One region of the Streptomyces sp. NBC_00207 genome, then DNA from elsewhere that is predicted to be linked to it. Evidence: riboswitches for the same ligand, from Rfam matches in the RefSeq annotation. Region 1 holds a riboswitch; the other holds the start of a gene.

Region 1 (4,193 bases):
TGGAGCTGGCGACGTGGCGGTTCGCCACCGAGTCGCTGAGCCTCGGCGGGCAGCGGATCGAGGCCGGGGATCCGGTCCTGGTCGTCCTCGCGGCCGCCGACCGCGATCCCGAGCGGTTCGCGGAACCGGATACCCTCGACCTCTCCCGGACCGACAACCAGCACCTCGGGTACGGGCACGGCATCCACTACTGCCTGGGCGCTCCGCTCGCGCGACTCGAGGGACAGACGGCACTCGCGACCCTGCTGACGCGTCTGCCCGATCTGGAACTCGCTGTTCCGCCCCAAGACCTGCGCTGGCGTGGGGGGTTGATCATGCGAGGGCTACGTACTCTTCCCGTTCGCTTCGCGGCTCAAAACACTTGTGCGACTTCTGATGAAAAGTCAGATCCCGCTTGAACTTGTGACAATCGTTCGAAGGCCGCTAGGTTCTGCCGTTACCTTGTTGTTATGCGAAAGGTGCACGCCTCATGCGTTCCGGGAACGGCCGCCACAGACGCCCCCGTCAGGTCCCCGCGCTGGTAGTCACAGCCGGAGTCACTGGCTCCGCGCTGGCTCTGCCGCTGCTAGCCGCCACCAATGCCACCGCTGCCGACACCGCGACCTGGGACAAGGTCGCCGAGTGCGAGAGCGGCGGCTCGTGGAGCGCCAACTCCGGCACCGGCGCGTACGGCGGGCTGCAGTTCACCCAGGAGGAGTGGCAGAACGCCGGCGGACTCGACTTCGCAGAGCGGGCCGACCTCGCGAGCCGGTCCCAGCAGATCGCCGTGGGCGAGCGGGTGCTGGCCTCGCAGGGGCCGCAGGCGTGGCCGCTGTGCGCCACCTCGGCCGGTCTGGAGCAGCAGGGCCCCGCCGCCAAGGTGGACCCCGGTCTGCCCGGCACCTCCAGCCCGATCGCCCCCTCGCCGTCCCGCCCGGACGACTCGGTGCCGTCCACCACCGGCGGCGAGCCGGCCAAGGACTTCGGCGCCCCGACCCACGCGGCGCCCAGCCCGACCGGCAGCCCCTTCCTCATCCCCGAGGCGCCCTCCGTCGGACTGCCCGTCATGCCGGCGCCGGACGCCCCGACGACGCCTCCCGTCGACCCGTCCCAGCCGGTGCTCCCGGGCACCCCCGGCACCACGCCGCTGCCCCCCGTCGACCCGACGGCTCCGACCCTCCCGGTGGACCCCTCGTCGCCCACCACCCCGCCCGCCACCCCGGTGGACCCGGCCTCCCCGACCGCTCCGGCGACCCCGGGCGCCACTCCGGAAGGCACTCCGGGCGAAGGCAACGGCAAGCACCGCGGTGCGCCCGCGGCCGAGGCCCCGGTCCCGTCCGGCGCCGCGGCGGCACCCGTGTACACGGTGCAGGAGGGCGACAGCCTGGCGACCATCGCGGTTGCCAAGGGAGTCAAGGGCGGCTGGAACGGCCTCTACGAGGCCAACGAGCAGGTCATCGGCGAGGACGCCAACCTGATCAAGCCCGGACAGAACCTGGATCTAACCACGTAATAAGGACACTTCGGGCAAGCGGAAAGACCTGATTGTCGGTTATCTGTAAGTGAGACATGCGTCTCTTCCGGTCAACTGGCGTGTCCCGCCTCGGGGCTTCCGCAAACCCCGCCCTCACCTGCGCAAACGCCCCTGAGGAGAGCGCAAGTAGGGGCCCCCTCTCCCCGATGTTCCTCGTTGAACATCGGGGAGAGACCTGTCTACCTTCTGAATCGCCCGCCACCGCGGGCTCCTTCGACCGCATCGCCGAATCCTGCCGGCGGACGGGGGGAACAGTCGTCGCGTCAAGCGCCGAAGGCAGGAGCGGGGGAACCAAGGTAGGTGCCGGGAGCGGCCGTTGAGAGACGGTCACGCCACCGGCTAGGGGTTAAGACGTGCGCTAGGTCGCACGGCCGGGCAACTCACTCGCCCGAACCCGACAGCTCACCTCGTAGGCGTCGGTGAGGAGAAAATCCATGCTGCTTTCCGGCAAGGGCAAGCACCGTCGCGGCTCCAAGGCCGTCCGCATCGTCACGCTCGCCGGTGTCGCCGGTGTGGCCGTCGCCGCCCCCCTGATGGCCGCGGGCTCCGCCAGCGCCGCCACCGCGTCCGAGTGGGACAAGGTCGCGCAGTGCGAGTCCGGTGGCAACTGGTCCATCAACACGGGCAACGGCTACTACGGCGGCCTGCAGTTCTCGTCCTCCACGTGGGCCGCGTACGGCGGCAAGTCGTACGCCGCGCAGGCCAACCAGGCCTCGAAGTCCCAGCAGATAGCCATCGCCGAGAAGGTCCTCAAGGGCCAGGGCAAGGGCGCCTGGCCGAGCTGCGGCAAGGGTCTGTCGAACTCCTCCTACACCGGTGGCGGCACGGAGAGCTCGACGCAGAACAAGCCGAAGGCCGACTCGAAGAAGACCGAGCAGAAGGTCGCCCCCAAGGCCGCGCCGAAGAAGGAGACCAAGCGCTCCGAGGCCCCGACCACCCGCTCCGAGCGCCCCGCCGCCCCCGAGGCCCCGAAGACCGGCAACGGCTCCTACGAGGTCAAGCCCGGCGACACCCTGGGCACCATCGCCGAGGCCAACGGCGTCAAGGGCGGCTGGGAGAAGCTCTTCGAGCTGAACAAGGACATCGTCTCGGACGCCGACCTGATCTTCCCGGGTCAGAAGCTGAAGCTCAGCTGAACACTGCGGCAATAGCCGCAGGAGCGTACGCAACGCACAGCACCACCCCCGCCCGGCGCGTCTCCCCCACGCGCCGGGCGGCGGTGTGCGTACCGGGTGCCGGGGCGATATCCGGAGACCTATGTCCCGGAAGAGGGGTATTCGGTCCCTTTTTCGTCCCAGGGGTCGGGCGGTCGGGCGGTCGAGTGCTCCGGGCCGGTTAGGCTCTAAGCGGCAAGGCCGTCCCACGGCCTGACATGCCACCGCACACCCAGCGTCACATCCCAGAAGGAGATGCTCGTGCCGTCCATCGACGTCGTCGTAGCCCGGGAAATCCTGGACTCCCGAGGCAACCCCACGGTCGAGGTCGAGGTGGGCCTCGACGATGGCAGCACCGGCCGTGCTGCAGTTCCGTCCGGCGCCTCCACCGGTGCATTCGAGGCCATCGAGCTCCGTGACGGTGACCCCAACCGTTACTTCGGCAAGGGTGTCGAGAAGGCCGTCCTCGCCGTCATCGAGCAGATCGGCCCGGAGCTCGTCGGCTACGACGCCACCGAGCAGCGCCTGATCGACCAGGCCATGTTCGACCTGGATGCCACCGACAACAAGGGCTCGCTCGGCGCCAACGCCATCCTCGGCGTCTCCCTCGCCGTCGCGCACGCCGCGTCCGAGGCCTCGGACCTTCCGCTCTTCCGTTACCTCGGCGGTCCGAACGCGCACCTGCTGCCCGTTCCGATGATGAACATCCTCAACGGTGGGTCGCACGCCGACTCCAACGTGGACATCCAGGAGTTCATGATCGCCCCCATCGGCGCGGAGTCCTTCTCCGAGGCGCTGCGTTGGGGTGCCGAGGTCTACCACACCCTCAAGAAGGTCCTGCACACCAAGGGTCTCTCCACCGGCCTGGGCGACGAGGGCGGCTTCGCCCCGAACCTGGAGTCCAACCGCGCCGCGCTCGACCTCATCATCGAGGCCATCAAGCAGGCCGGCTACACCCCGGGCACGGACATCGCGCTCGCGCTCGACGTCGCCGCGTCCGAGTTCTACAAGGACGGCCAGTACGAGTTCGAGGGCAAGTCCCGCTCGGCCGCCGAGATGACGGACTACTACGCCGAGCTCGTCGAGGCGTACCCGCTCGTCTCCATCGAGGACCCGCTGTTCGAGGACGACTGGGACGGCTGGAAGACCATCACCGACCGCCTCGGCGCCAAGGTCCAGATCGTCGGTGACGACCTGTTCGTCACCAACCCGGAGCGTCTGGCCCGCGGTATCGAGGAGGGCTCCGCGAACGCCCTGCTCGTCAAGGTGAACCAGATCGGCTCGCTGACCGAGACCCTGGACGCCGTCGAGATGGCCCAGCGCAACGGCTTCAAGTGCATGATGTCCCACCGCTCCGGTGAGACCGAGGACGTCACCATCGCCGACCTCGCCGTCGCCGTGAACTGCGGTCAGATCAAGACCGGCGCCCCGGCCCGCTCGGACCGCGTCGCCAAGTACAACCAGCTGCTGCGCATCGAGGAGATCCTCGACGACGCCGCGGTGTACGCGGGCCGCAGCGCCTTCCC
Region 2 (4,193 bases), 3.5 Mb from region 1:
CGCACACCGGCCCCGAAGGATTCCGCTTGCGGCTCCCGTCCCCTTCCGTGCCCCGTCCCCCGTGCGCCCCCGGGGCCCCGTGCCCCCCTGCGTCCCCGCCCTGGGCTCCGGTGTCCCCGCCGCCCCCGGGTCCGTGCGTCTACAGCGGCAGCAGGTCGGGCCGCTTCGCCTCGACGTGGTCCCCGGAGGACTCCCCTCGCAGCCGCCGGCCGATCCACGGCACGAGGTGGTCGCGCGCCCACTGGATGTTGTCGCGGGTCACGTCCACCGAGCCGCGCGGCCGCTGGGGCGGCCACGGCTGGTCGGGATCGGTCGGCACGTCCAGCCCGAGCACCTGCGCCGCCCGCAGCGCGACCCGCGTGTGCCCCTCGGGCGAGAGGTGCAGCCGGTCCGCGTCCCAGGCCCGCCGGTCCTGCACGGACTTGAGCGACCAGAGGTCGAGCACCGGGCAGTCGTAGCGGTCGGCGATGGCGCGCACGTGCGCGCTGTACGTCGCCACCTTGCCCCGGAGGTGCTTGAGGACCGGCACGCCCCGGGTGTCGAAGCCGGTCGTGATCATGACCTGGCCGACCGCGCCGGCGAGGTCGGCCACGGCCGCCTCGAACCGCTCCGCCACGTCGTCCGGGTCGGTGCCCGGCCGGATGATGTCGTTGCCGCCCGCGCAGAAGGTCACCAGGTCCGGTGCGAGGGCCTTGGCCCTCGGAAGCTGGTCGGCCACGATCTGGTCGAGGAGCTTCCCCCGCACCGCCAGATTCGCATAACGGAAGTCGTGCTCTTCGCGCTGATCGGCCAGGAGTACGGCGAGCCGGTCCGCCCAGCCGAGATACGAATCCCCGGGTCCCGGGTCCCCCACGCCTTCGGTGAAGCTGTCCCCGATCGCCGCGTACGAGCCGATGGTCTTGAGTTTCGTCGTCGTCGCTGCCACGAGAACCCATCCTTCACTCCCGTAACCAACCTACGCCAACGTAATGAGGGGTTGACGGACCGTGATCTCTACCACGTGGGGGATAAGGAATAAGTACACGTGAGGCCGGGACCCCCCTCGGGTCCCGGCCTCACGCGTGTCCGTGCTCCGACGGCGGGTGCCGTCAGATGCTCACGCCCTTGGAGCGGAGGTAGGCCAGCGGGTCGATGTCGGAGCCGTACGAGGGGCCCGTGCGGATCTCGAAGTGGAGGTGCGGGCCGGTGGAGTTGCCCGTGGAGCCGGAGAGGCCGAGGGTCTGGCCAGCGGTGACGCTCTGGCCGGAGGAAACGGACAGCTGGGACAGGTGGGCGTACTGGGAGTACTTGCCGTCCGCGTGCCGGATGACGACCTCGTTGCCGTACGCGCCGCTCCAGCCGGAGGAGACCACCGTGCCCGCGCCGACGGCCCTGACGGTGGTACCGGAGCTCGCGATGAAGTCGACGCCGGTGTGGTAGCCGGAGGACCACATGGCGCCCGCGACCTTGTACTGGGTGGAGATGCCGCCGCCGACCGGGGCGACGAAGCCGGAGGCCGACTGCTGCGCGGCGGGAGCCTCGGCGGCGGAGTCCTGCTGCGCGGGGGCCTTCGCGGCCGGCTTCGGGGCTGCCTTCGGCGCGGCCTCGGGAGCAGCCTCGGGGGCGGACTCCGGAGCCGCCTCGGGGGCGGCCTCGATCTCGGCCTCGGGGGCGGATTCCACCGGAGCCGCCTCGGCCGCACCGCCGAGGTTCAGCTTCAGGCCGGGGTGGATCAGCGACGGGTTGGCGCCGACCGCCTCGCGGTTGTCGGCGTACAGCTGCTGCCAGCCGCCGGACAGGTGGCGCTCGGCAGCGATCTTGGAGAGGTAGTCGCCCGGCACGACCGTGTAGACGCTCGGCGCGCTCTGCACGGCGGCGGGCGCGGCCTGCAGCGCGGCGGGGAGCTGCGGGGCCACCGCGGGGGCCACCGCGGTCGCCGCGGCCGGGGCGCCGGCCGCGTGGGCGCCGGCCGCGCCGATCAGCGGCAGCGCGAGGGCCGCGCCACCGGTGCCTGCGACGGCGAAACCGCGCGATATCGAAAGGGACTTGGGACGGCGGTGCTTACCCTTTGCAGGCATGGCGAAATTCCTCTCCGGCGCCTGCGAGGTGAGCTGTCGGGTTCGGACTGGAGATGCCCGGCCGCACATGAACGGCACATGTACGTCTTCACCCCGAGCCGTTCCGGCAAAAAGATCTCCGAAACAGCGGCTTACCTGGTTCCCCCGCTCCTGCCGCACGAATGGTCGGGTGCGGTTTCCGGGCGGCGGCAGGATTCGGCGATCCACCCGGATCGATCGCGAAGGTAATCCCTTGCGCCAGCAGGGAACAAGCCACCAATTTCCTGACGGAATCACAGGGATCAGGATTCGACGGAATTCCGGTCACCCTCCGTCCATTACCCGCCGTCAACAACCGCTCCGACGGGGCCATTCGGCATTCGCGATCAGGCACTCACGGTCACCGTATGATCTGGCTCACGGGGACGTGCCCGATCTCGCCTCCGGATATGGCAAGTTGGCGCCAAACGGCTCAATTCGGACAGACGTCCCACCATGAAGCGGAGGAATTCCCGTGACCCAGCAGATACAGGAGCCGGAGCTGACCGGAGTGCGCAATTTCCGTGATGTCGGCGGATTGCCGACTTCTGATGGTCGAAGGGTCAGGACGGGACGACTCTTCCGAAGCGGACATCTCGCACATGCCACCGAAACCGATGCAGAATTCCTCGCCTCGCTCGGCCTCCACACCGTCTTCGACTTCCGCAACGGCGCCGACCACGCGCTGGAGGGGCCGGACGTGGAACTGCCCGGCGTGCGGAACGTGAACATCCCGCTCTCGGATCCGGCCGACGGCCGGGAGTTCTGGCGGCTGGTGCGCGACGGCGACCTCGACCAGCTCCGCGCGATCCTGGGCGACGGCAAGGCAGCGGCCCGGATGACGAACTCCTACCGCAGGATCATCGAGCAGCGCACCGCCGAGCACAGCCGGGTCGTGCACGCGCTCGCCGAGGACAGCGTCCCCGCCCTCCTGCACTGCGCGGCCGGCAAGGACCGGGCCGGCCTCTCGATCGCCGTGACCCTGCTCGCGCTGGGCGTCGAGCGCGAGGCGATCGTGGCGGACTACCTGGAGTCGAACGCCCCGCACCGCCGCTACCGGGTGCGCCGCAGCGGCGCGTCCGACGAGGCCCGCTCCCCCGAGGTGATGGAGCTGCTCGCACCGCTCTTCGACGCCCGCGCCGAGTACCTGGTCGCCGCCTTCGAGACCATCGACGAGACCTGGGGCGGGGTGGACCCCTACCTGGCGGAGGGCCTCGGGCTGAAGCCCGAGACCCTCCGCCGGCTGCGCGACTCGCTGCTGGAATAGATCACCCGGAGCGGGCCGTCAGCGCTGGGCGACGGCCTGCTTCACCAGCGTCCTGCCGAAGTCCCACATCAGCCCGGACCCGCCGTGCGCCTCGTCCATGACCGCGCGGAACGCGCCGACGAACCGGTCGACGTCCCGCTCGTCCACGACCAGCGGCGGGATGAGCTTGATGACCTCCAGGTGGTCCCCGGAGACCTGGGTGAGGATCCGGTGCTTCTGGAGCAGCGGCACCACGACCATCTGGGCGAAGAGCCCCTTGCGGGCCGCCTGCAGCATCGTCCACCGGCTGCGCAGCCCCAGCGAGGACGGCCGGCCGAACTCGATGCCGATCATCAGCCCGCGCCCCCGCACCTCGTACAGCAGCTCGTACTCGTCCACCATGGCCGCGAGCCGCCCGCGCAGCAGGTCGCCCGTGGCCCGGGCGTGCGCGACGAGCTCCTCGTCCTCCATGACCGACAGCACGGCCAGCCCGGCCGCCATCGCCTGCGCGTTGGACCCGAAGCTCGCGGAGTGCACGAGCACCCGGTCCATGGACGAGTAGACCTTCTTGAAGATCCAGTCCTTGCCCAGGGTCGCGCCGACCGGCACGTAGCCGCCGGACAGCGCCTTGGCCACGCACACCAGGTCCGGCTCCACGCCCGGCTCGTGCTGGTACGCGTAGAAGTCCCCGGTACGTCCGAGGCCGGTCTGCACCTCGTCCGCGATCAGCAGCGCCTTGTGCCGGTGCAGCAGTTCCTGCGCGGCGAGCAGGAATCCGGGCGGGGCCTCGAGGACCCCCTTGCCCTGGATCGGCTCGACGACGAAGGCGGCGACATCGCCCTTGCGGAGCTCCCGCTCCAGGGCGCCCAGGT

What was found. Region 1 has a riboswitch for cyclic di-AMP ahead of OG472_RS19270 (transglycosylase family protein). Riboswitches for the same ligand answer to the same signal wherever they lie in the genome.
Region 2: it holds a riboswitch for cyclic di-AMP, as region 1 does, so the genes downstream of both, OG472_RS35205 (peptidoglycan DD-metalloendopeptidase family protein) here and OG472_RS19270 (transglycosylase family protein) in region 1, are expected to answer to the same signal.

What each region holds. Positions count from the first base shown of each region.
Region 1 is NZ_CP130715.1:4,057,562-4,061,754, reverse strand. It holds gene OG472_RS19280 (cytochrome P450) at 1-398, shown strand, start outside; gene OG472_RS19275 (transglycosylase family protein) at 470-1,492, shown strand; cyclic di-AMP (ydaO/yuaA leader) riboswitch at 1,772-1,944, shown strand; gene OG472_RS19270 (transglycosylase family protein) at 1,948-2,649, shown strand; gene eno (phosphopyruvate hydratase) at 2,929-4,193, shown strand, end outside.
Region 2 is NZ_CP130715.1:7,576,690-7,580,882, reverse strand. It holds gene OG472_RS35210 (SGNH/GDSL hydrolase family protein) at 140-925, opposite strand; gene OG472_RS35205 (peptidoglycan DD-metalloendopeptidase family protein) at 1,089-2,057, opposite strand; cyclic di-AMP (ydaO/yuaA leader) riboswitch at 2,063-2,268, opposite strand; gene OG472_RS35200 (tyrosine-protein phosphatase) at 2,551-3,342, shown strand; gene OG472_RS35195 (aspartate aminotransferase family protein) at 3,361-4,193, opposite strand, start outside.